3 regions of the Wenzhouxiangella sp. XN24 genome follow, and region 2 is predicted to be linked to each of the others. Evidence: predicted binding sites of a transcription regulator. Region 2 holds the regulator's gene; each other region holds the start of a gene.
What was found. The regulator sigma-54, encoded in region 2, starts transcription at its own class of promoters, with help from an activator protein. The targets are predictions, from matches to a motif close to TGGCANGNTNCNTGCTT.

Region 1: G6032_RS07660 (flagellar hook-length control protein FliK) is a predicted target of sigma-54. The motif match lies at 1,532-1,548, and genes of this name have one in related genera.
Region 3: G6032_RS15495 (PEP-CTERM sorting domain-containing protein) is a predicted target of sigma-54. The motif match lies at 2,161-2,177, and genes of this name have one in related genera.

Annotation. Positions count from the first base shown of each region.
Region 1 is NZ_JAAMFG010000032.1:29,899-33,869, forward strand. Features, by position in the region: gene fliI (flagellar protein export ATPase FliI) at 1-1,007, shown strand, start outside; gene fliJ (flagellar export protein FliJ) at 1,012-1,455, shown strand; gene G6032_RS07660 (flagellar hook-length control protein FliK) at 1,628-2,950, shown strand; gene G6032_RS07665 (flagellar basal body-associated FliL family protein) at 3,154-3,741, shown strand; gene fliM (flagellar motor switch protein FliM) at 3,743-3,971, shown strand, end outside.
Region 2 is NZ_JAAMFG010000021.1:196,624-214,130, forward strand. Features, by position in the region: gene G6032_RS02280 (phosphoglycerate kinase) at 1-1,100, shown strand, start outside; gene pyk (pyruvate kinase) at 1,110-2,540, shown strand; gene sulP (sulfate permease) at 2,583-4,301, opposite strand; gene G6032_RS02295 (peroxiredoxin) at 4,431-4,964, opposite strand; gene rapZ (RNase adapter RapZ) at 5,016-5,924, opposite strand; gene G6032_RS02305 (PTS sugar transporter subunit IIA) at 5,941-6,420, opposite strand; gene raiA (ribosome-associated translation inhibitor RaiA) at 6,450-6,767, opposite strand; gene G6032_RS02315 (RNA polymerase factor sigma-54) at 6,890-8,350, opposite strand; gene lptB (LPS export ABC transporter ATP-binding protein) at 8,361-9,086, opposite strand; gene G6032_RS02325 (LptA/OstA family protein) at 9,083-9,814, opposite strand; gene lptC (LPS export ABC transporter periplasmic protein LptC) at 9,795-10,349, opposite strand; gene G6032_RS02335 (HAD-IIIA family hydrolase) at 10,351-10,839, opposite strand; gene G6032_RS02340 (KpsF/GutQ family sugar-phosphate isomerase) at 10,839-11,828, opposite strand; gene G6032_RS02345 (calcium/sodium antiporter) at 11,834-12,793, opposite strand; gene G6032_RS02350 (BolA family protein) at 12,972-13,211, shown strand; gene murA (UDP-N-acetylglucosamine 1-carboxyvinyltransferase) at 13,224-14,513, shown strand; gene G6032_RS02360 (trypsin-like peptidase domain-containing protein) at 14,510-15,574, opposite strand; gene petA (ubiquinol-cytochrome c reductase iron-sulfur subunit) at 15,839-16,429, shown strand; gene G6032_RS02370 (cytochrome bc complex cytochrome b subunit) at 16,525-17,507, shown strand, end outside.
Region 3 is NZ_JAAMFG010000034.1:664,329-668,299, reverse strand. Features, by position in the region: gene G6032_RS10835 (putative Ig domain-containing protein) at 1-513, opposite strand, end outside; cyclic di-GMP riboswitch class I at 685-777, opposite strand; cyclic di-GMP riboswitch class I at 933-1,018, opposite strand; gene G6032_RS15495 (PEP-CTERM sorting domain-containing protein) at 1,424-2,080, opposite strand; gene galE (UDP-glucose 4-epimerase GalE) at 2,272-3,258, opposite strand; gene G6032_RS10820 (PEP-CTERM sorting domain-containing protein) at 3,450-3,971, opposite strand, start outside.

The DNA.
Region 1 (3,971 bases), on a different contig from region 2:
GGCCGCTCGACGGTCGCGGGCCCATCGAGTGCGACGCCTGGATGCCGCTGCGCGGCCAGGCCATCAACCCCTTGTCGCGGGCCCCGCTGGCCGAACCGCTGGATGTCGGCGTGCGCTCGATCAACGGCCTGTTGACCGTCGCGCGGGGGCAGCGCATGGGCCTGTTCGCCGGCAGCGGCGTCGGCAAGAGTGTCCTGCTCGGCATGATGACCCGCTACACCGCGGCCGACGTGACCGTGGTCGGGCTGATCGGCGAGCGCGGCCGCGAGGTGAACGATTTCGTGCAGAAGACCCTCGGGCCCGAGGGCATGAAGCGCGCCGTGGTGGTCGCCACGCCGGCGGACCATCCGCCGCTGATGCGACTGCACGGCGCCATGCTGGCCACGACGATCGCCGAGTACTTCCGCGATCGCGGCCTGAACGTGCTGTTGCTGATGGATTCGCTGACGCGCTTCGCCCAGGCGCAGCGCGAGATCGGGCTGGCCATCGGCGAACCCCCCGCGACCAAGGGTTACACCCCTTCGGTGTTCGCGCGCCTGCCGCAGCTGGTCGAGCGCGCCGGCAACGGCGAGCCGGGCGGCGGCTCGATCACGGCCTTCTACACCGTGCTCGCGGAGGGCGACGACACGAACGACCCGATCGCCGACGCGGCGCGCGCCGTGCTGGACGGCCACGTCGTGCTCTCGCGGCGCGTGGCGGAGGGTGGCCGCTATCCCGCCGTGGATATCGAGGCCTCCATCAGCCGTGCGATGAACGATATATGCAAGGTCCCGCATCGCGACGCGGCGATGCGTTTCCGGCGCCTGTACGCCACCTGGTCGCAGCACCGCGACCTGTTGAGCGTGGGTGCCTACAAGAGCGGCACCGATCCGGCAGTGGACGAAGCCGTTGCCTACCAGCCGGACCTCGAAGCCTGGCTGTCACAAGACATGCACGACAAGGTGCCCCTGCAGGCGAGTCTCGACTCGCTCGGCCGGGTAGTTGCACCAAAGGCCAAGGAGGCCTGAGACCATGAGCGAAATGCTGAGAAGCCGACGCCTCGAGCCGATCGCCAGGGTCGCGGACCATCGCGAGCAGGCCGCGGCCCAGGAGTTCGGCCGATTCCAGGAAGTCGTCGCCACCCAGGAGCTTCGCCTGGCGGAACTGCGCGCCTGGTGGCGCGAGTACGCCGACGGCCTCGAGGCGCAGGCGAACCGGGATTGCCGCGCGCTGCGCGAGGGCCGGCTGTTCCTCGCCCAGCTCACCGAGGCCATCGAGAAGCAGCAAAACGCCGTCGAGCATGCGCGCCGCGACCTGGAGGCCGCCCGGGCCCGCTGGGTGACTTCGCGCATGGATCACGAGGCCCTGGAAAAAGTGGTCGGTCGTTACCAGGACGAAGAGAGTCGCGAAGCCAGGCGCGGGGAGCAGCGCGAACAGGACGAGTGCGCCATGCGCGGCCGGCGGTCCGGGCCGTGATGTGCGGTTTCCGATCCGGTCTCGCGAAGTCCCGGCGTGGGCCGGGCGGCCTGGCCGCGGGGCCGCGCCGCGCCGCTGGCACGTTTTCTGCAAGGTCTGGCGGCATGAAGTGTTTTTTCGCCCCGGTTATTTCACCAGCCGCGCGCCGTGAGCGCGCCGGGAGACGACCCCGATGATGTCCAATATGCCTGCAGCACTTGCCGAATCCGGTGGCCCGCGGTTGCCGGGCACGCGCGGCGATTCCGCGGAATCCGGCCGCAGCGGCAAGGACAATGAATTCGCCAGTGTCCTGGCCGACAGCGAAAGCCGGGCCCGGTCCGCCGAAAAGCCCGCCGGCGGTGAGGCTTCCAACAGTGCGGCCCGCGAGGATGCCGATGCCGGCAAGGATTCCGCCGCCGGCAAGGAATCATCCGTTGCGGCACAGGACGAAGCAGGCAAGACGAGCGACAAGCCCGGCGCGACGCAACCCGACAGCGGGGCGGAGCAGGAGAAGGCTGCCAGTGGTGGAGCCGGGGCAACGGCGCAGGACCAGGCGGCCGGAACGCAAGACGGTGACGGGCCGACGGAGGACGCGCCTGGCGGCGAGCAGGACGATCCGCTCGGCGTCCTGGCCGGCCAGCCGGACCCGGCAACGGGTGATGCCGGCAGCGGCAATGTCCTGCCGCTCACCGGCGAGCTGTTGCCGCCCGGGGCCGTGAATCCGCCCCCCGGATTCGCGTTCCGCGCGCCCGGCTCGGGGCCGATGCCGGGGGTTCCCGATCCGCTGGCTGCCGCCACGTTGCTGAACGGCGAGTTGCCGGCCGGCGGACTTCCGGCCGGGACGGACGGGCCCGAATCGCTGACGCGCATGCTGGAGATGCTCCGCACGCTGAACGGCATGCCGGGACAGTTCAGGGAACAGCTCCAGGCGGCGATGCTGCGCAAGCCCGGTGCGGCCGGGCTCGAGCTGGTCGAGGCGCCCCGCAGCGGCACCCTCGCCGGCAACAGCAGCTTGCAGGCCGCGGTGAGCGCCTCGCCGCTGGCGAATCTCGCGGCCCAGGCGGGCACGCCCCCCACGACGCCGCCGAGCCTGCCGATCAATATCGCCCCCGGGCGGCCCGACTGGGGCGAGGCCGTCGGCCAGCGGGTCCTGTGGATGGTGTCCAACAAGGCCCAGGAAGCCGAGTTGCGCCTCAACCCGTCGGAGCTCGGCCGGGTGGACGTCAAGGTCCGTGTCGACGAGGACGGCTTGCGCCTGACCTTCGCCGCGGGCAACTCGGCCGTCCGGGAGGCGCTCGAGGCCGCGGCGCCGAGGTTGCGGGAGATGTTCCAGGCCGAAGGCCTGCATCTCGAGAACATGGATATCGGCCAGCAGCAGGCCGGGGCCGGCGAACGCGGTGACGCGAGCGCCGACGCGGAGGCGGGGCGTGGCGTCGGCGAGGCCGACGACGAGACCCTGCCGGGCGCCCAGGCCGTCGCCCGCGCCGGGCTGGGCCTGGTCGACCTGTTCGTCTGACGCCTGCCGGACCGCTCGACCGCTGCGCGTCTCCCGGCCTGCCGGACGATCCGTTGGCGCGACGCCCTCCATGGCGCGTCAAGAAGCTGACAGGGCGCGGACACGCGAATATAACCCCATGTAAATATTAATATTTTCTTTGTGGCACGGCTTTTGCTTCCGTCTTACGCGAGATAGTCGCGTTTGCCAGGAGTGCCACAGAGATGATCAATCCGGAAGTCGATGCCCCCGGGGATTTCGAAGCGCAAGGCTTCGAAGAAGAATTCGAAGAAGGGCTCGAAGAAGGTGTCGAGGGCGAGGCGCCGGCCGCAGCGCCGGGCAAGCGCGGGATCGGTCGCTGGATCCTGATCCTCGTGGTGGTGGCTGGCCTCGGTGCCGGCGGCTGGTTCGGCTGGCAGCAGTTCTCGGCCGGCAACACGGCGGGCGAGACCGCCGACGCGACCCCGGCCGAGCCGAAGCCCGGCGCCCGCAGCAAGGCTTCCTACCTGTCGCTGGATCCGCCCCTCGTCGTGAATTTCGCCGCCGGCGGCCAGCTGCGCTACCTGCAGGTTTCCATCGAGGTGATGACGCTCGGCTCCAAGGAGACCGAGACCATCCAGCGTCACATGCCGGCCGTGCGACACGCGTTGATTTCCCTGTTCAGCGAGCGCGACTACGAGGCGCTGCTGTCGCGCGAGGGCAAGGAGGCGCTACGCCTCGAAGCGCTCGAGACGATCCGCGCCGAGCTGACCATGCTCAGCGGCGAGCCGGCCGCCGAGGACGTCTACTTCACCAGCTTCGTGATGCAATGACATGAGTACCCAGGACCTCCTTTCCCAGGACGAGATCGACGCGCTGTTGCACGGCGTGGACAGCGGTGACGTCGACACGGAAGACGACCTGCGCGCCCACGACGGCGTGGCCCGGGCGGTCGATCTCTCCAGCCAGGACCGCATCGTCCGCGGCCGCATGCCGACGCTCGAGATGATCAACGAGCGTTTTGCGCGCCACCTGCGCATCAGCCTGTTCAACCTGCTGCGCC
Region 2 (17,507 bases):
AGAACGGCCGGGTGAGCAGCGACGCCCGCATCCGCGCGGCCTTGCCCACCATTCGTCTCGCGCTGGACAAGGGCGCCGCAGTGATGGTGATGTCGCATCTCGGGCGGCCGGCCGAGGGCGACTTCGATCCCCATTTCTCGCTGGCGCCCGTGGCGACACGGCTTGCCGAGCTGCTGCCGGGACCGGTGCGGCTGGAGCGTGACTGGCTGGACGGCGTCGAGCTCTCGCCCGGCGAGGTCGTGCTGTGCGAGAACGTGCGCTTCAACGCCGGAGAGAAACGGGACGACGAGGGACTCGCCAGGCGCATGGCCGCGCTGTGCGACGTGTTCGTGATGGATGCATTCGGCACGGCGCACCGCGCCCAGGCCAGCACCCACGGCGTGGCGCGGTACGCCCCGGTCGCCTGCGCGGGGCCGTTGCTGGTCGACGAGCTCGAGGCACTCGGCCGGGCCCTGCATGAGCCCGCTCGCCCGCTCGTGGCCATCGTCGGCGGTTCCAAGGTGTCGACGAAGCTGAGTGTGCTCGACACGCTGCTCGACAAGGTCGACCAGCTGATCGTGGGAGGCGGGATCGCGAACAACTTCATCGCAGCCGCCGGCCACCCGGTGGGCAAATCGCTGTATGAGCCCGAACTGGTCGAGGAAACGCGCGGCCTCGTGGCCAAGGCCGCGGCGCGTGGCGCCGCCGTGCCCCTGCCCATCGACGTCGTTGTGGCGGGGGGGCTGGAATCGCACCACGGCGCGCGGACATTGCCGGTCTCCGAGGTCGGCGAGGCCGACATGATTCTCGACGTCGGCCCCGACACGTCTGCCGCCTATGCCGCGGTCCTGGCGCAGGCAGGCACGATCGTCTGGAACGGCCCGGTAGGGGTTTTCGAGGACGACCGGTTCGCTGCGGGCACGCGGGCGCTGGCCGAGGCCGTCGCCGCCAGCAAGGCGTACTCCATCGCGGGCGGCGGGGACACGCTGGCGGCGCTGGATGCTTTCGGCCTGGCCGACAAGGTGTCTTACGTGTCCACGGGCGGCGGCGCTTTTCTCGAGTTCCTCGAGGGACGCACCTTGCCTGCGGTGGCCATGCTCGAAGCGCGGGCGCGCGGTTAGGCCCGGCCCTTGGCCAAGCGCACCAAGATCGTCGCGACGCTCGGTCCGGCCACGGATGCGCCTGGTGTGCTCGAGGCGCTCCTGCGGGCCGGCGTCGACGTCGTGCGCATCAATTTCTCGCATGGCAGCAACGTGGAGCGCAGGCGACGCATCGAAGCCATCCGCGCGGCCGCGGCGCGGGTCGGCCGGGACGTGGCGATACTCGGCGACCTGCAGGGGCCGAAGATTCGCGTGGAGTGTTTCCGTGGCGGTTCCGTGGAACTGCGCGAAGGCGATCTTTTCGCCCTCGACGCCTCGCTTGCGCCCGACGCCGGCGACGAGCACGCGGTCGGGCTTGCGTACAAGGCCCTGCCCGCGGATGTCCGTCCCGGCGACGTGCTGCTGCTCAACGACGGGGCGATCACCCTGGAAGTCGAGCAGGTCGCTGGGCCGCGTGTCTCATGCCGGGTGCGCGCCGGTGGCATCCTGTCGGATCACAAGGGCATCAATCGTCTCGGCGGCGGGCTCTCGGCCGGGGCGCTGACGGACAAGGACCGCGAGGATATTCGTACCGCGGCCGAGCTGGGAGTCGATTTCCTCGCGGTATCTTTTCCGCGCGATGCCGCAGACATGGAAGAGACCCGCAGCCTGCTGCATGCCGCCGGCGGGCGGGCGCTGCTGGTGGCGAAGATCGAGCGCGCGGAGGCCGTGGAAAACATCGCGGAGATCGTGCGCGCCAGCGACGTCGTGATGGTCGCGCGCGGCGACCTCGGCGTGGAGATCGGCTTCGCCGAGGTGCCCGGCGTGCAGAAGAACATCATCCGCGTGGCCCGCGCCATGAACCGGGTGGTGATCACCGCGACGCAGATGATGGAATCCATGATCCACGAGCAGATTCCGACGCGCGCCGAGGTGTCCGACGTCGCCAACGCCGTCATCGACGGCACGGACGCCGTCATGCTGTCCGGCGAGACGGCCATCGGCCGCTATCCCGTGAAGGCGGTGGAGGCCATGGCCAGCGCCTGCGTGGCGGCGGAAAAGCAGCGCGCGACCTCGATTTCGCATCACCGCATGGACGATGTGTTCGAGCGTATCGACGAGGCGATCGCGATGGCGACCATGTATGTCGCGAACCATCTCGATGTAAAAGCGATCGTCGCCCTGACGGAGTCCGGGAGCACGGCCTTGTGGATGTCGCGCATCCGTTCGGGGATCCCGATCCATGCCTTCAGCCGCAGCGAGAGCACCCGGCGCCGCGTGGCGATGTATCGCGGCGTCTATCCCGTGAGTTTCGATGTGCTGGCGGAGCCGGACGGCAGTTTTGCCGCCATCTGCCGGACGCTCATCGCCCGCGGGATTGCCGCGGTCGGGGATCGCATCCTGCTCACCGAGGGCCATGAGGCCGGCGTCGCGGGGGGCACCAACACGATGAAGATTCTCACCGTCGAGGCGCCGGCCTAGCCGCAGGGCCCGGTCCTTTCCTGGTGGGTGGCCTTCCCGGGCCTAGATCGGGATCAGTTCCTTCTCGCGTTCCGCGGCCCGCGTCAGCGCGGTGACCGCCGCCTGCGGCGTGGGGAACACCTGGCCGGGCGCCATGTGCTCGAAGATTCGGGTACGGCGCAGGCGGTCCAGCACCGGGCCCTTCACGTCGGCGAGATGGATGGTGACGCCCGACTCCCGCAGCGTGTCGATCGCCACCTGCAGCACTTTCAACGCGCTGGAATCGACGAAGCCCACGCCGCTCATCACCAGCACCAGGTGTTGCACCCCGGGGCGTTTCTGGAACTCCCGCGTCAGCATGTCCTGCACATGGCCGACGTTGGCGAAGTAGAGATTTTCGTCTACACGCACGAGCAGGATGTCCGGCCAGGTCTCCACCTTGTGGCGCTCGATGCTGCGGAACTCGGTGGAGTGCGGCAGTCGTCCGACGATGGCGATGTTGGGATGTCCGGTGCGCCACAGGTACAGGAGCACCGACAGCAGCACGCCCATCACGAGTCCGGCCTCGACGCCATAGGCGAGCACCCCGAGGAAGGTGACGAGGTTGGAGGCTCCGTCCGCCTTGCTGTAGCGCCAGGTCTCGGGGATCGACCGCAGGTCGACCAGCCCGGCGACGGCGACGATAATGACCGCCGCGAGCACGGCCTTCGGCAGGCCGCTGAAGGCCGGCGTGAAGAGCAGCAGCGTGGCGGCGGTGAACAGCGCCAGGAATATGGAGGCGAGCTGGCTGTGGGCGCCGGAATTGAAATTCACCATGCTGCGGCTGAAGCTGCCCGCGACGGGCAGGGCGCCGGAGAGGGCGGAGCCGACGTTGGCGCTGCCCAGCGCGAGCAGTTCCTGGTCGGCATCGATCGACTGGCGTCGCCGGCCCGCCAGGTACTTGCTGATGCTCACGCTCTCGACGAACACGATGATGCTGATCAGCGCGGCCGATGGCAGCAGCGCGATCCATGCGCCGGCGCCGGGCATGGTGATGTCCAGCACGGGTGGACGCGCGCTGATCTCGCCGACCACCGGCACGCGCTCCAGCCCCAGGCCCCATACGGCGATAGCCCCGAGCACCAGCACCAGCACCGGGGAGAAACGCGCGAACATGACGTGGCGCCGCCGGCCGCCGCGCACCGTGCCGATCGTCAGCAGCAGGAAGCCGAGTGCGACGCCGCCGAGGACGAGGGTCTGGGGATTCAGAATCGCGGCCCGGCCGCCGAGGTAGGCGAGCATTTCGTGTGGCTGCAGGCCCGAGGGCAACTCGATGCCGGCGAAGTGACGCAGCTGGTCGGCCATGATGACGATGGCCGCGCCGCTGGAAAAACCGGTCAGCACGGGCTGGCTGAGCAGGTTGGCAAACACGCCGAGCTTGATGATGCCCATGGCGAGCAGGATCAGGCCCGACAAGGCGGACAGGATGACCGCGCCCGCGACCGGGTCGATGCCCGCCCCGGCACCCGCCATGGCGGCGGCCACCATGATCGCCGCGATCGACGTCGGGCCGATGGAAAGGTCGCGGCTGGTGCCGAGCAGGGCGTAGAGCACCGCCGGCAGAATCGATGCGTACAGGCCGACGACCGGCGGCAGACCCGCGATCATCGCGTAGGCCAGGCCCTGGGGCACGAGCAACACGGTCGTGATGGCGCCGGCAAAAATATCCGCCGCCAGGTCCTTCCGGGTGGTCAGGCGCACCCAGTGGACGATGGGAAAAAATTTCAGGATTCCGGAGGGCACGGGCGGCAGCCTGGCAAGTGCAGGCATGCACGATAGTTAAACGCGCGGCGGGGGGTCAAGCGCGATGCCGCGGAAAGGCGTCCCGGGGTGCGCCACACCGAGTCCGTGCCGGGCCGCGGCGGGGTTGAATCAGCCCCCGCCGCTGAGCGCGACGATGTCGCTCAGGACTTCCTCCGAGTGCTTGTTCACATCGACCTTCTCGTAGTGGCGCGCCACGACGCCGTCCGGCGAAATGAGAAAAGTCTGGCGGCTGGCGAGCTTGACGAGCCCGAAGTTGCGCAATACGCCGTATCGCTCGGCGGTGGCGCCGCCAGTGTCTGCAAGCAGCGTGAAGGGCAGGCCGTGCTTGGCGGCAAACGCCTCGTGTGTCTCGACGTCATCCAGGCTGATGCCGACGATTTCCGCGCCGTTGTTGCGGAAGGCGAAGATGTTGTCGCGGAACTCGCAAGCCTGCGTCGTGCAGCCGGGCGTATCGTCTTTCGGATAGAAGTACAGCACCAGCCACTTGCCGCTGTAATCCGCCAGGCGGCGGACCTCCCCTTCCTGGTCGGGCAACGCGAAATCCGGGGCCGGCGATCCCTCGGCCGGCGAACCCTGCGCCACGGGCGATACGAGCGTCGCGCAAAGCAGCAGCGCAAGGGCGAAAGACGGCAGTCGGTTCATGATCTTGTCCTGTTTCGAAGGAGCAGGTACGAGGTTTCGCGCGACGCGATGCTACGGATTCCGCGAACCCGGCGCCATCGCACTCCTGGCCAGCCGTTCCAGCCCGGTGTGCCGCACCGTCACGCCGGGAAACTCGTCCTGGAAACGTTCGGCGAGGCGTTCGGCCAGGTACACGGAGCGGTGGCGTCCGCCGGTGCAGCCGATCGCCACGGTCAGGTAACTGCGGTTCGCCGCTTCGATGTGGCCCAGCCAGGTGCCCAGGAACCGCGTGATGTCATCCAGGTAGGCCTGGACTTCGGCGCGGGCCGCGAGGAAATCGACCACGCCGGCCTCGCGCCCGGTCAGGGCGCGCAGGGCCGGTTCCCAGTAGGGATTCGGCAGGAAGCGGGCATCGAAGACGAAGTCCGCGTCCTTGGGAATGCCCTGGCGGAAGCCGAAGGACTCGAACTGCAGCGAGACCTGGTTGCGCGGTTGCTTTGCCACCCGGTCGCGCACCAGGTCGCGGAGCTCGTGGACGCTCATCGTGCTCGTGTCCAGCACGAAGTCCGCCGACTCGGCCAGCGGTGCGAGCAGGTTCTGTTCGAAGCGGATCGCTTCGGCCAGCGTCCGGTCGCCGTCGTCGTCGGGGGTGTGGGGATGCCGGCGCCGCGTATCCAGGTAGCGTTGGACGAGCACGGGCTCGGAGGCATGCAGGAACACCAGCTGGCAGTGGATCCCCCGTTCGCGCAGATCGGCCAGGAGCCTGCGGGTCACCGGCAGGTCCTCGGGGCGGGGCCGCGTATCCAGGCCGATGGCCAGCCGGTTGAACTTGGCATCGTCGCCTTCGACCAGTTCGGTGACCACCATCGAGAGGATCCGCGCCGGCACGTTGTCGAGCGTGTACCACTCGAGATCCTCGAGCATGGCCAGCGCAACGCTTTTGCCGGAACCCGACAGGCCGCTGACGATCACGAGTTCCATCGTCAGCGCCCGCTGGTCATGACGCGGCGGCCCGTCGCGCAGGGTCCGGCGCGGTCAGCAGTTCGTAGATCGCCCGGCTCGAAGTGGCGCCCCGCAGGGCGGTCGCCAGCGTGCGGTCGGCAAACGCGGTCGCCACCAGCGAGACTTCCTCGTGATGGCAGCCGGCATTGTCCGCCGGCGCAGGCACGAGCAGGCCGAAGATCAGGTCGACGGGTTCGCGGTCGGGCATGTCGAAATCCACCGGGCGCGACAGCTTCAGGAAAGCCCCGATCGGCTCTTCGAGATCGGGCAGCCGTCCATGGGGGATCGCGATGCCGTTCTCGATGGCCGTGCAACCGAGTTTTTCCCGCTTGATGAGGCTCTGGAACACATCGCCCTGGTCGATATCGGTCGCGGAGGACAGCAGTTCGCTGAGCACGTCCAGCGCGTGTTTCTTGCTGCGGGCTTCGACGTTGCAGAGCACGCGGCCGGGCAGCAGGAGGGATTGGAAGGTCATGGGGGCACCGGGGTGGAGGGGGCGTGGACTCAGGCGCTGCGCGGGCGCCCGGCCCCGTTGTGGTGATCCGTCAGCTTGTCCTTGTGGCGACGAACCTGGCGGTCGAGGCGGTCGATCATGCCGTCGATCGCGGCATACATGTCTTCTTCCACCGCGGCCGCATGCAGGGTGTCGCCCGCGACGCGCAGCGTGGCTTCGGCCTGGTGACGGAGCTTCTCGACGGTGAGGACGCAATGGACATCGATCAGGTTGTCAAAATGCCGGACGACCTTGTCCATCTTGCTATGCACGTAATCGCGCAACGGCTCGGTGATATCGACGTGGTGACCGGTCAAGTTGATCTGCATGATGGACTCCTTCGGAGTGTTGGAACCGTCCTGGACGGCGGCTCTTGTTTCAATCCTATTCTAGTGGCTGGCTTGCTACGCTGGCTAGGGAGGGTTTTTCGCCGTGGAAAGCGGTTTTCGACCTAGCGGATGGTCACGCGCCGGCGTTCGTTCGATGACGGAAATCCCATGGATTCCCGATACTTGGCGACTGTGCGGCGCGCCACTTCGATACCTTCCTGCACGAGTGCACGGGTGAGGGCGCTGTCGGACAGGGGCTTGGCGGGGTCCTCTTCGGCAATGAGCTTGCGGATCCGGGCACGGATGGCCGTGGACGAAATGCTCTCCCCGTCGCTGCCGGATACCTGGCTGGAGAAGAAGTACCTGAATTCGTAGACCCCCCGCGGCGTATGCATATATTTGCCGGTCGTGGCGCGGGACACGGTCGATTCGTGCAGCTCGAGCGCGTCGGCGATCTCGCGCAGCACCAGGGGCCGCATGCCTTCCTCGCCACGTTCGAGGAATTGTTCCTGGTGGGAGACGATGGCGCGCGCCACGCGGATGAGCGTCTCGTTGCGGATTTCCAGGCTCTTCACCAGCCAGCGGGCTTCCTGCAGCTGGGTCCGCAGCGTCGAATACTCGCCCCCCCGGCCCAGGCTGCCCGCATAGGCTGCGTTCACCCGGAGCCGGGGGGCGATGGCCGGGTTGACGTCGACCCGCCAGCCCGACTCGTCGCGCCGCACAAAAACGTCCGGGACGATGTACTCCGGCGGACGGGTGTCGGCCGCGCCGCCGGGGCGCGGGTTGAGCGAGCGCAGCAAGGCCACTGCATGTTCGAGCTGTTCCACGCTGCACCCAAGGCGCCGGCGTATGGTTGCGTAATCCTGCTCACCGAGCTCCACGAGGCATTCGGAGGCCAGGCGGCGCACCAGTTCCAGGTCCGGGGTGTCCGGTGCGAACGGCGCGAGCTGCAGCAACAGGCACTCCGAGAGGTCGCGCGCGCCGACGCCGAGCGGGTCGAAGCGTTGCACACAGGCCAGCACGCGCTCGACCTCGTCCACGTCGGTGACCAGTTCGGGCGCGAGATTGGTGCAGATGTCCTCGAGGCTTTCCGTCAGGTAACCGTCGTCGTCGATCGCATCGACCAGCATCGTGGCGATGTATTTCCGGTCGCCCTCGGGGAAGGCGACATCCAGCTGTGCGATCAGGTGGTCGCGCAGGGAGCTGCCGCTGACGTCAGCGTAATCCCGCTGGTCTTCGCCGTCGCCGCGACCCTGCCCCGAGCCGCTGTAACCCGAGCCGAAATCCGACACGTCGGCGTAGGACACATCGTCATCGAACCGTTCCGGCGTGTCCGTGCCGCTCTCGGCGGACTGCGCCGCAGGCGTTTCCCGCAATGCATCCGAGGGCGTTTTCTGCTCGCCCTTGGCCGGGGCCAGTTCCAGGCCGTCGTCCATCTCGAGCATGACATTCTTCTCGAGCGCCTCGCGGAGTTCGGCCTGCAGATCGAGCACCGGCAGCTGCAGCAGCCGGATGGCCATCTGCAGCTGGGGCGTGAGCGTCAGCTGCTGGCCGAGTTTGAGTTGTAGCGATTGCTTCATCATCGAACGGTCATCACAGGCGGAAGTGCTCGCCGAGGTAGACCTCGCGAACCTGCCGGTTGGCCAGTATCTCATCTGCAGTGCCGGACGCGATGACCTCGCCGGCGTTGAGGATGAAAGCGCGGCCGCAAATACCGAGTGTTTCCCGCACGTTATGATCCGTGATCAGCACACCGATGCCCCGGTCGCGCAGCTGCCCGATGATGCGCTGGATGTCGATGACGGAGATCGGGTCGACGCCGGCGAACGGCTCGTCCAGCAGGATGAAAGCGGGCTCGGCGGCCAGCGCGCGGGCAATCTCGACCCGGCGGCGCTCACCCCCGGAAAGGCTCAGGCCCTTGCCGTCGCGGATATGGCCGATATTGAGTTCCTCGAGCAGCTCTTCCAGTGCCTGTCGCCGACCGAGCGTGTCGAGGTCCTTGCGTGTCTGGAGCACGCCGAGCACGTTCTGTTCCACCGTCAGCCCACGAAACACCGAGGCCTCCTGGGGCAGGTAGCCGACGCCGAGGCGCGCCCGGCGATGCATCGGCAAGGCCGTGAGTTCGGTGTCGTCGAGCAGGATGCGGCCGCTGTCGCAGGGCACGAGCCCGACGATCATGTAAAACGCCGTGGTCTTCCCGGCGCCATTCGGCCCGAGCAGTCCCACCACCTCGCCGCTCGAGATGGACAGCGACAGGTCGCGCACCACCTGCCGCGAGCGATAGCGCTTGGAGATGCCCTCGGCGCGCAGCGTTCTCATGGCGCACTCGTCCCGTCGGGCGGCGGTTCGTCGGGCGGCGGTTCGTCGGGATCCCCGGACGCCTCGCCGGGAACATCGTCGCCCGGCGTTTCCTCCGCGTCGCCCGGCGGCGTGATGATGATCCGGACGCGTTCGCTGCCTTCATCGTCGGCGCTGGCGATGAGCCGGTCTTCGGCGATGCGGTAGAGCAATCGGCCACCGCTGACTTCGCGCAGGCCGTCCCGCAACGCCGCCTGCCCCGACAGCTCCAGGATGCCTTCGGAGAGGTCGTAGGTGATGCGATTGGCCGTACCCCGCACCACCCGCGGCTCAGGCTCGGGCAGCGTTCGCGTGAAGCGTGCCGGCGCGCCTTCGGCGGTGGCCGCAGCGAGACGATGATCTATGAAGCTCGCCGTGGCGCGCTCCGATTCGATTTCGCCCATCGGGCTGCTGATACGGACGTCGCCGCGGAACAGCCAGCTGCCGTCGGAAAAGTCGAGATCGCGCGATTCCGCGACGTCGGCCGAGATCACCATGTCGCCCTGCTGAATGCGCACTTGCTGGAATACCAGGCGCTCGTTGCGGCGATCGAAGTCCGACGAGGCCGCTTCGAGATTGATTTCCTCCTGCTGGGCGAGCGCGGCAGGCACGCCGAACACCGCCAGCGCGGCTGCCAGCGTTGCCGCGAGGGCGCCCGCGGGCGTCGGCGCGATGGGCCGGCGGCGGGAATCAGGGGAGGAAGCGACCATGGACCTCGGATTGTAACTGCAGCCGCTCCTCCAGCAAGTAAGCGACCATGCCGACGGCCGTGACCTGCTGCGGCCCGACCGTCAGTTCCACCGGGGCGTCGGTGCGCGCGATGTTGGCGGGGATGTCGATCCGCAGCCGCTCGGTGGTCAGCGATGTCGAGTCGTGGTCGCTGGACTCGCTGAGCACATTGACGCCGCCGAAGAGCTGCAGCTGGTCCTGGTCCGCGGACAGCACGCCTTCCGGCGCGGTCAGCAGCCACGGATTCGGGGAGTAGACGTTGTACTCCACCCGGACGTCGTTCAGCAGGGTCGGTCCGTCGAGAGAACGCTGACGGATTTCCTGCGCGATCAGGCGGTACTGCGGCAGGCCGTCAGGGCCCGCAGTCGTTATCTGCGCTTCGGTCATGTAGAAGCCGTCGCCGGCCGGAGTCTCCTCGATCTGGGCGGGCGCCTCCGTGAAGCGCTGGTTGAGCCACCATGCACCCATGGCCAGGCCGGCGAGCAGCACGAACCAGATCCGTCCGCCGCCGCGCACCTCAGCGCGCCCCGAGCAGGAATTCGCAGAACTCCCGCACGGCGCCGCGGCCGCCCGGCTGCGTCGCGACCCAGGTGCTGGCGGCGCGCACCTCGGCGTGCGCATCCGCAACGGAGCCCGGCAGCCCGACCATGCGCATGGCGCCGAGATCCGGCGTGTCATCGCCGAGATAGGCGGTATGCAGCGGCTCGATACCGAGCTCATCGAGCAGTTGCGACAGGACCGTTCCCTTGTCTTCGCGGCCCTGGATGACGCGCGTCACGCCCAGTTCCGCCATGCGCTGGTCGACTGCGGGCGAGGCGCGGCCGGAAATGATGGCGACCTCGATGCCGGCGCGCAGCAGGCCCTTGACGCCGACACCGTCGCGCACGCTGAAGGCCTTGTACTCGACGCCGTCGCTGCCGATCCAGATCCGCCCGTCCGTGAATACGCCGTCGACATCGAACACCACGAGGCGGATCCCGGCGGCGATTGCGTGCGGTGCGGCCATCACATCACGCCTGCCTGGAGCAGGTCATGCACGTTGAAGGCGCCGACCAGCCGGTCGTCGTCATCCACCACCAGCAGGGCGGTGATCGCGTAGGTCTCCATCAGGCGGACCGCCTCGGCCGCCAGCATGTCGCCGTGCACCGTCTTCACGTTGCGGGTCATCACGGCCTCGATGGGCGTGGTCGTCAGTTCCCGCCGGGTGTCCAGCGTGCGGCGCAGGTCGCCGTCGGTGTAGATGCCGAGGACGCGGTCCTCCCCGTCCACCACGGCGGTCATGCCGAGCCCCTTGCTCGAGACTTCGAACAGGCCCTCCGAAACCATCAGGCCGGGCGCAACCCGCGGCACGCGATCACCCGTGCGCATGATGTCCCGCACGTGGAGCAACAGGCGCCGTCCGAGCTGGCCGCCGGGATGCGAGAAGGCGAAGTCCTCGCGAGTGAAGCCCCGGCTGTGCAGCAGGGCGACGGCGAGGGCATCGCCCATGGCGAGGGTGGCGGTCGTGCTCGCGGTGGGCGCGAGGTTGAGGGGGCAGGCCTCTTTCGCCACCCCGACATCGAGGTGGGCGTCCGCGGCACCGGCCAGCGTCGAATCGGGCCGCCCCGTCATGGCGATCAGCGGCACGCCCAGGCGCTTGATCAGGGGCAGGATGGTGAGGATCTCGGGGGTCTCGCCCGAATTGGAGATGGCGAGCACGACATCCGTCGCCGTGATCATGCCGAGGTCCCCGTGACTGGCTTCGCCCGGGTGGACGAAAAACGCCGGCGTGCCGGTGCTGGCGAGGGTCGCCGCGATCTTGCCCGCCACGTGGCCCGACTTGCCCATGCCGGTCACGACCACCCGCCCGGGGCAGGCGAGGCAATGGCGACACGCCGCGAGAAACGCATCCCCGACGCGTTCCCGCAGCGCGAGCACGGCGTCGGCCTCGATGTCGAGCACTTCCCTTGCGAGCCGCCGCAATGCTTCGTCGTCCGGCCTGCCGTCGTCCTGCATCGGGTTCACCTTGTGAGGATCCACACGTGGTAAGAGATGAACGCGCCCACGAGCATGGCGCCTTCGATCCGGCCTATGCGGCTGTTACCCCCGAAATTGTATGTCATCAGGAACAGCGCGAGCGTCATGCCGATCATGACCGGCAGGTGCATGGTCAGCAGTTCCCGGTCGAACACCGCGGGATGGATGATTCCGGCCACGCCCACCACGGCGAGGCTGTTGAACAGGTTGGAGCCGATGATATTGCCGATGGCCATGTCGTGCTCGCCCTTGAACGCGCTGACGAGCGATACCGCGAGTTCCGGCAGGCTGGTGCCGATCGCCACGACCGTCAGGCCGATGACCAGTTCCGAGACGCCGAAGGTGACCGCCAGGTTCTGTGCGCCCCAGACGAGCAGGTTGGCCCCGGCGAGCAGGGTCAGCAGGCCGACGACGAGCCAGACGATCGCCTTGCGCATCGGGACGTCGCCGGGGATTTCCGAAGCGTAGTCGAGCGCGATCGGGTCGGATTCTCCGGAGCGGCTGCCGATCACCACCAGCCAGTAGAGCACCAGCACCAGCGTGATCAGCAGCAGGGTGCCTTCGACCCGCCCGAGGCGGAGATTGATGAAGGTCATGGTGAGGATGAGCGTGACGGCGAGCAGGGTGGGCATCTCGCGGCGCAGCGTCACCGAGCGCACCGAGATGGGCATGACCAGCGCGGTCATGCCCAGGACGAGGCCGATATTCGCGATATTCGAGCCGATCGCGTTGCCGGCCGCCAGCGCGGGATCGCCGCGCAGCGAGGCCGCGACCGAGACGAAGATCTCGGGGCCGCTGGTCGCCATCCCGACCAGCGTGAGCCCGATCAGCAGGGGCGACAGGCCCATGTTGCGCGCGGTGCTTGCGGCGCCCACGACGAAACGGTCGGCACCCCACATCAACAACACGAAACCGGCGAGCGTCGCGACGGAATAGGTCAACATGGGGTGGCAGGGTCCGGGCGGGTGGCAGACGGGCTTGGCGGAACATGATACACGGCGGCGATTCCTTGCCCAGCCTCGCCGCCCGGTCGCTCGCGCGGCGATGTCACGCGCGCCGCCATCCGGTAAACTCGCAACCTCGTCGGCCGGGCGACCCGTCCCGGCGCCAAGCGGAAAAAAGATGAATACCGAAGATATCGCAAGCCTGATCCGGCAGGGCCTCGCCGTGACCACCGTCGAGGTCGAGTCGGAGGACAACACCCATTTCGCCGCCCTGGTCGTCTCCGAGGATTTCGACGGCCTGCGCCCCCTGCAGCGGCACCAGCTGGTGTACCGGGCCCTGGGCGACAAGATGGGCGGCGAGATCCACGCATTGTCGATCCGCGCGCTGACGCCGGCGGAACTCGCCGCCGGCGCCTGAGCCGGGGCACGCATGGACAAGCTGCTGGTCGGGGGCGGGCGCCGGCTGGAGGGCGAGATCCGCGTCTCCGGCGCCAAGAATGCGGCGCTTCCCATCCTCGCCGCGACCCTGCTGGCGGACGAGCCGGTGTCCATCGGCAACGTGCCGCACCTGCAGGACGTCACGACGACGATCGAGCTGCTCGGCCGCATGGGCGTGGGCGTGACGATCGACGAACACATGCGCGTCGAGGTCGATCCGCGGGGGATCCGGGATTTCGTCGCGCCCTACGAACTGGTGCGGACGATGCGCGCGTCGATCCTGGTGCTGGGGCCGCTCCTGGCCCGCCACGGCCGGGCCGATGTCTCGCTGCCCGGCGGCTGCGCGATCGGGGCGCGCCCCGTGAACCTGCATATTGCCGGACTGCGGGCGATGGGCGCCCAGGTGCAGATCGAGGACGGCTACATCCGCGCCCAGGCCGACCGGCTGCGGGGCGCCCGGATCGTGCTCGATACGGTCACCGTCACCGGGACGGAAAACCTGTTGATGGCGGCCACGCTCGCCGACGGCGAGACGGTGCTGGAGAATGCAGCGCGTGAGCCGGAGGTCATCGACCTGGCGGACTGCCTGGTGGCGATGGGGGCGCGCATCGAAGGCGCCGGGACCGATACGATCATCGTGCAGGGTGTCGAGCGGCTCGGCGGCACGGCCTACGATGTCCTTCCGGACCGGATCGAGACCGGGACCTACCTGGTGGCCGCGGCCATGACCGGCGGGCAGGTGCGCCTGAATCATGCCCGGCCCAGCCATCTCGACGCGGTGCTGGCGAAGCTGGCCGAGGCCGGGGCGAAGGTCTCCAGCGGCGCGGACTGGGTCGAACTCGACATGCGCGGCCGGCGACTGGTTTCGGTCGATCTGCGTACCGCGCCCTATCCGGCTTTTCCGACCGACATGCAGGCCCAGTTCGTGGCGCTGAACGCCGTGGCCCAGGGCACGGCGACCATCGTCGAGACCGTCTTCGAGAATCGCTTCATGCACGTCCAGGAAATGCAGCGCATGGGCGCGGATATCCGGCTGGAAGGCAATACCGCGGTGGTGCGCGGCGTCAAGCAGTTGCAGGCCGCACCGGTGATGGCCACCGACCTGCGCGCGTCGGCGGGCCTCGTGCTGGCTGCCATGGTGGCCGACGGCGAAACGCTCATCGACCGCATCTACCATATCGACCGGGGCTACGAGCGCATCGAGGAGAAGCTGTCCCAGCTCGGCGCCTCGATCCGGCGCGTGCCGAGCGCCAGGCGGGCACGCCCGGCGGCCGAAACCTAGGGTCGCGACGGCCTCTCGGTGACTTCGGCCTCGACCCGGAACGGCCGGCCGAGCCGGCTGCCGCCCAGGATCACCTTCGTGCCCGGTTTCATCGCCGCGATACTGCGCAGCGCGTCCTGCCAGACCACCACCGGCTCGTCGTTGACGTGCGTGATGACGTCGTTGGCCCGCAGCCCCGCGCGGTCCGCCGGGCTGTCCGGCTGGACCGTCGTCAGGATGATGCCGTAGGCGTCGCGCAGCCCGAGCGCGCGGGCCTGGTCGGGCGTCAGCGTCTGGGTCCCGACGCCGAGCCAGCCGCGGATCACCCGGCCATGCTCCAGCAGGTCTTCCATCACGCCGCGCACGAGGTTGATGGGGATGGCGAAGCCGATGCCCTCGGAATCCAGCCGGCGCGAGAAGAAAGCCGTGTTGATGCCGACCAGTTCCCCCCGCGCGCTCACCAGCGCGCCGCCGGAGTTGCCGACGTTGATGGCCGCGTCGGTCTGGATGAAGTTTTCGAACTGCGACAGGCCCAGCTGGCCGCGGCCGGTGCCGCTGATGATGCCCTGGGTCACGGTCTGGCCGATGCTGAAGGGATTGCCGATGGCGAGCACGACATCGCCCACGCGTAACTGGTCCGAGCGACCGACGCGGATCTCCGGCAGTCCGTCCAGCTCCACCTTCAACAGCGCGATATCGGTATCGGGGTCGGTGCCGACCAGGTTCGCAGGCGCCATGCGCCCATCCACCAGCACGACCTGGAGGTCCTGCATGCCCGCGATCACGTGATGGTTCGTGATCACGTAGCCGGCGGAATTCATCACGACGGCGGAGCCGAGGCTGCTGGTCGCCTGGCTCTCGGCGAAGCCGGCCGGCGCAGTGGGTCGGCCGACCAGGTTGGCCACGGCGGGCGCCGTTGCGGCGACGGCGCCCGCGTAGGAATCGGGTTGCGCGTCGCTCCCGCGCATGGGGTGCCCGGCGGGTAGCAGGTCGGGATAGAGAAATACGATGACGAAGGCCGCGGCCAGGCCGACGACGGCTGACTGGAGCAGGAAATTCAATGTTTGCCGGAAATTGCTCATCTTCGACCTGGCGCAGAAAGGCGTCGCTGCACGGACACGCAACACGGCATTATAGGCAGGCCGGTGTCCCCAGCGGCAGGATACCGGGATTCCGTGGAGGCTGGTGCGGCTGCGCGCGGCCGGCGGCCCCCCGCGTGCAGTAGGCAGTTCCAAAGTCCGATGTGTATAATTCACCGATTGCCCAGCCGAACCGTCAGTACCCCAGGGTCATGACCGGTTCGCCGGCCCTTTACCCCAGGATAATGTTCCAGGAGTCAACCCGGGATGAGTGATGGTGTAGATCTTGGCCGCCGCCGTTTTCTGGGCGCGGCCACGGGGGTCACCTCGGCCGTCGGAGTCGCTTTTGTAGCCGTGCCTTTTCTCGCTTCGTGGAAGCCGAGTGCACGCGCCCAGGCTCTCGGCGCGCCCGTCGAGGTGGACATCGGCAAGCTGGAGGATGGCGCGATGCTGCGCGTCGAGTGGCGCGGCAAGCCGGTCTGGGTGCTGAAACGCACGCCCGAGATGATCGAGCGACTCGCGGCAGCTGACGACATGGTCCGCGATCCGAACTCCGTGGAACCCCAGCAGCCCGGTTACGCCGCCAACCAGCACCGCTCCATCCGGCCCGAAGTGCTGGTCGTGATCGGCTCCTGCACGCACCTGGGCTGTTCGCCGATGGCGCGTTTCGAGCCCGGCACCCCGGACCTCGGCGCCGACTGGCCCGGCGGGTTCTTCTGCGCCTGCCACGGCTCGAAATTCGACCTCGCGGGGCGAGTCTGGCGCGGTGTTCCGGCGCCCCTGAATCTCGTGGTGCCGCCGCACCAGTACATCAACGAGTCGACGATCCTGGTCGGCGTGGACACGGAGGCCGCGTGATGGGTGCTTCGGCAGACAAGAACGCGGCCGGCGCGGGCCGGGACGAGGGCGGGCTGTCCGGCTGGTTCCGCAAGCGCTTCCCGTGGGACCAGTTGATGGACGACCACGTCACCGGTTACTACGCGCCAAAGAATTTCAACTGGTTCTACGTGTTCGGCTCGCTGGCGCTGCTGGCCCTCGTCATCCAGATCGTCACCGGCATCTTCCTGACGATGAGTTACAAGCCGTCCGCGGCGGAAGCCTTCAATTCCGTCGAGTACATCATGCGCGACGTGGAATGGGGCTGGCTGATCCGCTACATGCACTCCACCGGCGCCTCGCTGTTCTTCGCGGTCGTCTACATCCACATGTTCCGCGCGCTGCTCTACGGCTCCTACCAGAAGCCGCGCGAGCTCATCTGGATCTTCGGCATGCTGATCTACCTCTGCATGTCGGCGGAAGCGTTCTTCGGCTACCTGCTGCCCTGGGGCCAGATGTCCTACTGGGGCGCCCAGGTGATCGTGTCCCTGTTCGGCGCGCTGCCGGTGATCGGCGAACCGCTCGTGGAGTGGATCCGCGGCGATTACTTCATCTCCGACGTGACGCTGAACCGCTTCTTCGCGCTGCACGTGATCGCCCTGCCGCTGGTGCTGCTGGGACTCGTCGTGGCCCATATTCTCGCGTTGCACGAAGTCGGCTCCAACAACCCCGACGGCGTGGAGATCAAGAAGCACAAGGGTCCGGACGGCAAGCCGCTGGACGGCATTCCGTTCCATCCCTACCACACCGCGAAGGACGTGCCGGCCTGGATCATCTTCGCCATGGTGTTCGCGCTGATCGTGTTTTTCGCGCCGGAAATGGGCGGTTTCTTCCTCGAGTACGCCAACTTCGAGCCGGCCAACCCGCTCAAGACGCCGGATCACATCGCGCCCGTGTGGTACTTCACGCCCTTCTACGCGATTCTTCGCGCGGTGCCGGACAAGCTCGGCGGCGTGCTCCTGATGGGGGCGGCGATGTTCGCCTTGTTCCTGCTGCCCTGGCTGGACCGCAGCCCCGTGCGCTCCATCCGCTACAAGGGCCCGCTGTTCAAGATCGCGCT
Region 3 (3,971 bases), on a different contig from region 2:
GGCAGTGACGGTCTCGTTGCTGACGCCGCCGTTCATGCGGGCGGCTTCGAAGATCAGCGTCGAGAAGGGGTTCAGGTTCTTGACGGTGCGGTTCGACGGGCTATGCAGGACGGCGACCAGTTCGAAATCGGGAGCGAGTCCGGTGACGAGGTCGGTGCCCTGGTCGGCGCGAATCGTGAGTGCGTAATGCTTGCCCTGGGTCTTGATCCTGACGTCGTAGTCGGCGGTGCTGCCGCTGGTGCTTTCGCTGAGCAGGAGGCCGGTGTTGGCGAGGACGCGGACGCGGGCGCCGATGATGGGGCCGTCGCCGACGCTGCCGGTGATGTGGGTTTCGACCTCGGGATCGATTGGCGGGGTCGTGCTGGGGGGCGGCGTCGTGCTGCTTGGCGGCGGCGGCGTCACGGCCGCCGCGGTGTCATCGCTCTCGCTGCCGCAGCCGCTCAGCGTCGTCAGCAGGAATGCAACCGTCAGTGCGGTGAAACGCGACTTTAGAAGTGTGTTCCAGGTAGCCATGGCGAAACCTCGCTTCGCATCATGGCCACGGAAAAGTTGAACTCACGGGTAGCAGTGCATTGCAGTGCGCGGACAGGACCGCGCCGGATCGGACGCGCCGGAGAGGGAAAGAGGCTCGCTAACCTGGAGCGGCGTTGCAGCCTGAGATATGAAGAATGTCTTTCCATGTTTTCTGGCGGCCCCGCTATCGTAGAACCCTGCGTTGGGTTCCTTAGACCGGTGGCTTTGCGTCCTCACCTTTCAGTGAGTTTGCCTTTTTCAGTGGCCTCGACTTTCGTAAGTCTTTACGTATCGCCCGTTTCCGGGATGTACCGACAGGGGAAACCGCCGAGAGGCTTGGCCGTTCGGGGGTCTTTGGTACAGGAGGTTGCCGTTTGGCTGGAGGGCGCCCTGGGAGGGGGAGTAGCGCGATCCGGTTCTTTGGCAACCCCGCTGTCGTAGGACCTTGTCCCTTAGACCGGTGGCTTTGCGTCCCCGCCTTTCGACGAGTTTGCCCTTGTCAGTGGGGGTAGTTCTACGCCCGGTCGGGGTGGGGTGCAATAGGTATTTGGCGCGGGTTTGGGGGGAGAGATGGGAAGTGTGACGGGGGTCACACTCTGGTTGGCTGGTTGGGGTCGGACCGTAGTAAGTGTATGAAATAAATAGAGAAAGGGCAAAATACGCCCTTTTTAGAAGGCTTAGAATGGATTTCTCTTGGGTAAAAACGGCTTCTAAGGCCGGTCAACTCGCTTAAAGCCTGAATCGCACTCCGGGGGGGCATTGCGGTGAAATGCCTTGGTATAGCCGACGCGAGCGACGCCATCATTCTTGCAAAGGTGTGGCTCGAAAAAGAAAAGCCCCCTGCAACTTCGTTGCAGGGGGCTTTTGCGTCGGTCTACGGATCGACGGAAACCCGTCCTTCCGAATCAGTTCAGGCAGCAGCGCGTCTACGCGCGAAGCCAACGCCGATCAGGCCAAGTCCCAACAGAGCCAGTGTGCCAGGCTCCGGTACAGCAGTTGCCACCTCGAAGGCGACGCCGTTGGCGCTTGAGAGTTCAACTTTATCAAACTTGCCGACGAAACTGACGTAGGCATCGAAACCGAAATTGTTCGCGGTGCCCCCACCAATAGAACTCAGCGTCGTGCCAGTGATGGCCAGGACGTTGCTACCGCCGGAGAAGAACGTCACCACGTTGTACGAGTCCACCGATCCCCAGTAGAAATCGAACGCGCCGTCCAGGTCGGAGATGACGATCTTACTGATTGCGCCCGGAGGCACATTTTTACTGCTGGTCACGTTATATGACAACGTCTTGTCCGGGTCGGACGAGTCCCACCCGGGAGTCTTGTAGTCGCCGGGCTCGAATTCAGCGGGAGCAATAACAGCGCCACCGCTTACGGTGTAGCGGTCGCCGAGTTGTACGCAGGTTGCGGCAATGCAGTCCTCGCCAAGGTATTCGCCTGTGATTCCGCTGGAAGTGTCGTCAACGAAAATCGGCCCAGCGGACGCAACGCCGGTCCCCAACGCAGACAATGCCAAAAGGCTCGCTGCCGCGCCGAAAGTCTTGTATCTCTGAGTCAAGTTCATTTTTTCATTCCCTCGCGCCTGATCCGCGCAGTTTCGTTCTAAACCGTCATCCGGGATGTGAATCCCGTTCGTGGAGAGACATACAAGTTTCGTACCATAGTCTCAACCGACTGAAATAAATGCCGTTATTGCGGCGCGACAGCGTTCGAGAATCAGAAATTGTAAGGAATTTCGACAAAAAGCCGGGTGGTCTACGCGCTGTACCGCGGCGCCCGCTCCCAGGCCAGCGAGGAGGCGACGATCTGGTCCAGGTCGTCGTGCTTCGGCGTCCAGCCAAACAGCTCGCGGATGCGGCTCGCGTTCGCAACCAGCGTCGGCGGATCGCCGGCGCGACGCTCGGCCTCGCGCACGGGCAGCGGCTCGCCAGTGACGCGTTCGAAGGCCTGCGCAACTTCACGCACACTGTAGCCGTGCCCGTAGCCGCAGTTGAGCACCTTTGGTTCGCCGCCGTCGCGCAACCAGCGCAACGCATCGAGATGCGCGGTGGCCAGGTCTTCGACATGGATGTAGTCACGCACGCCAGTGCCGTCCGGCGTGTCGTAGTCGGTGCCAAAAATGGTGAGCGCTTCGCGTTTCCCAACCACCACTTCGCACGCGACCTTCACCAGCAGCGTGGCATTCGGCGTGGATTGGCCGATGCGCCCTTCGGGATCGCTGCCGGCCACATTGAAGTAACGCAGCGCGACGTATGACGGGCCACCCGCCGCCGCGAGATCCCGCAGCATCCACTCGCTCATCAGCTTGGACGTGCCATAAGCGTTGATCGGCGCCGTCGGCGTGTCTTCGCTCGCGACGCCGCCCGGCGGCAGGCCGTACACGGCGGCCGTGGACGAGAACACGATGTGCTTCACCCCGGCCTCGGCAGCGCACTGCAGGAGATTCCGCGTCGCGCAGGTGTTGTTCCGGTAGTACTTCAGCGGATCGGTGACCGATTCCGGGACCACGGTATGCGCTGCGAAGTGCATGATCGTGTCGATGTCGTGCTCGGCCAGGACGCGGCTCACGAGCGCCTGGTCACCGGTATCGCCGATCACCAGTTCGCCATGCGTCACGGCTTCGCGAAACCCGGTACACAGGTTGTCGAGCGTTACGACACGCTCGCCGGCTTCGCCGAGTTGTCGCGCCACGTGGCTGCCGATGTAGCCGGCACCGCCGGTGACGAGAATCCCTTGCGCCATCTGTGTTCTCCGGGGAGTTGACGGGTTCGCATCATAGCAATCGTCGGGCGGCGAGAAATGCCAAATCGGTCAAGCTACCGGCGCCCTGGGGATCGATTGACGAAAAGAAAAGGGCAGCCTTGCGGCTGCCCTTTGTCATGTTGCGTCGGTCGCTGTAAGGAGCGGGGTCGGCGCACCTCCCCTTCGTTGTCTTACTGGCTCCGGCGACGACGCAGGGCGCCCGCGCCGATGAGGCCGAGGCCGAGCAGCGCCAATGTGCCAGGCTCCGGCACCTGCGCGAACGCGTGGTTGTCGGACTCGAAGGCGAACTGCGTGGTGCTGATCACGATCTTGTCGTAGCTGGTGGCGCCCAGGAAGATGTTGACGTAGCGGTTCGCCGGGTCGGCCGTCTGGTTGCCGAAGAAGTTCGGGTTGGCGATGACCTGTGCTCCGGTGAGCGTGAGCACTTCGGTTGCACCATTGAAGAACGACAGCGTGTTGTAGTCGTCGATCGAACCCCAGTAAAGGCCGAAGTAGTTGTACGTGACGCCGGTATCGAAAGTGATGGTGTGGGAACCGGCGCGCTGGCCAAGGGCCACGGACAGGTACTGCGTCGTGTTGCCGGCGGGTGCCGCATATGCGCCGCTCGACGACCCTTTTACGACACCGCCTTGACCAAAGAAACCTGCAGGACCTCTTGTGTTGAGAAGGCTGTCATCGTTGAAATCGATGAC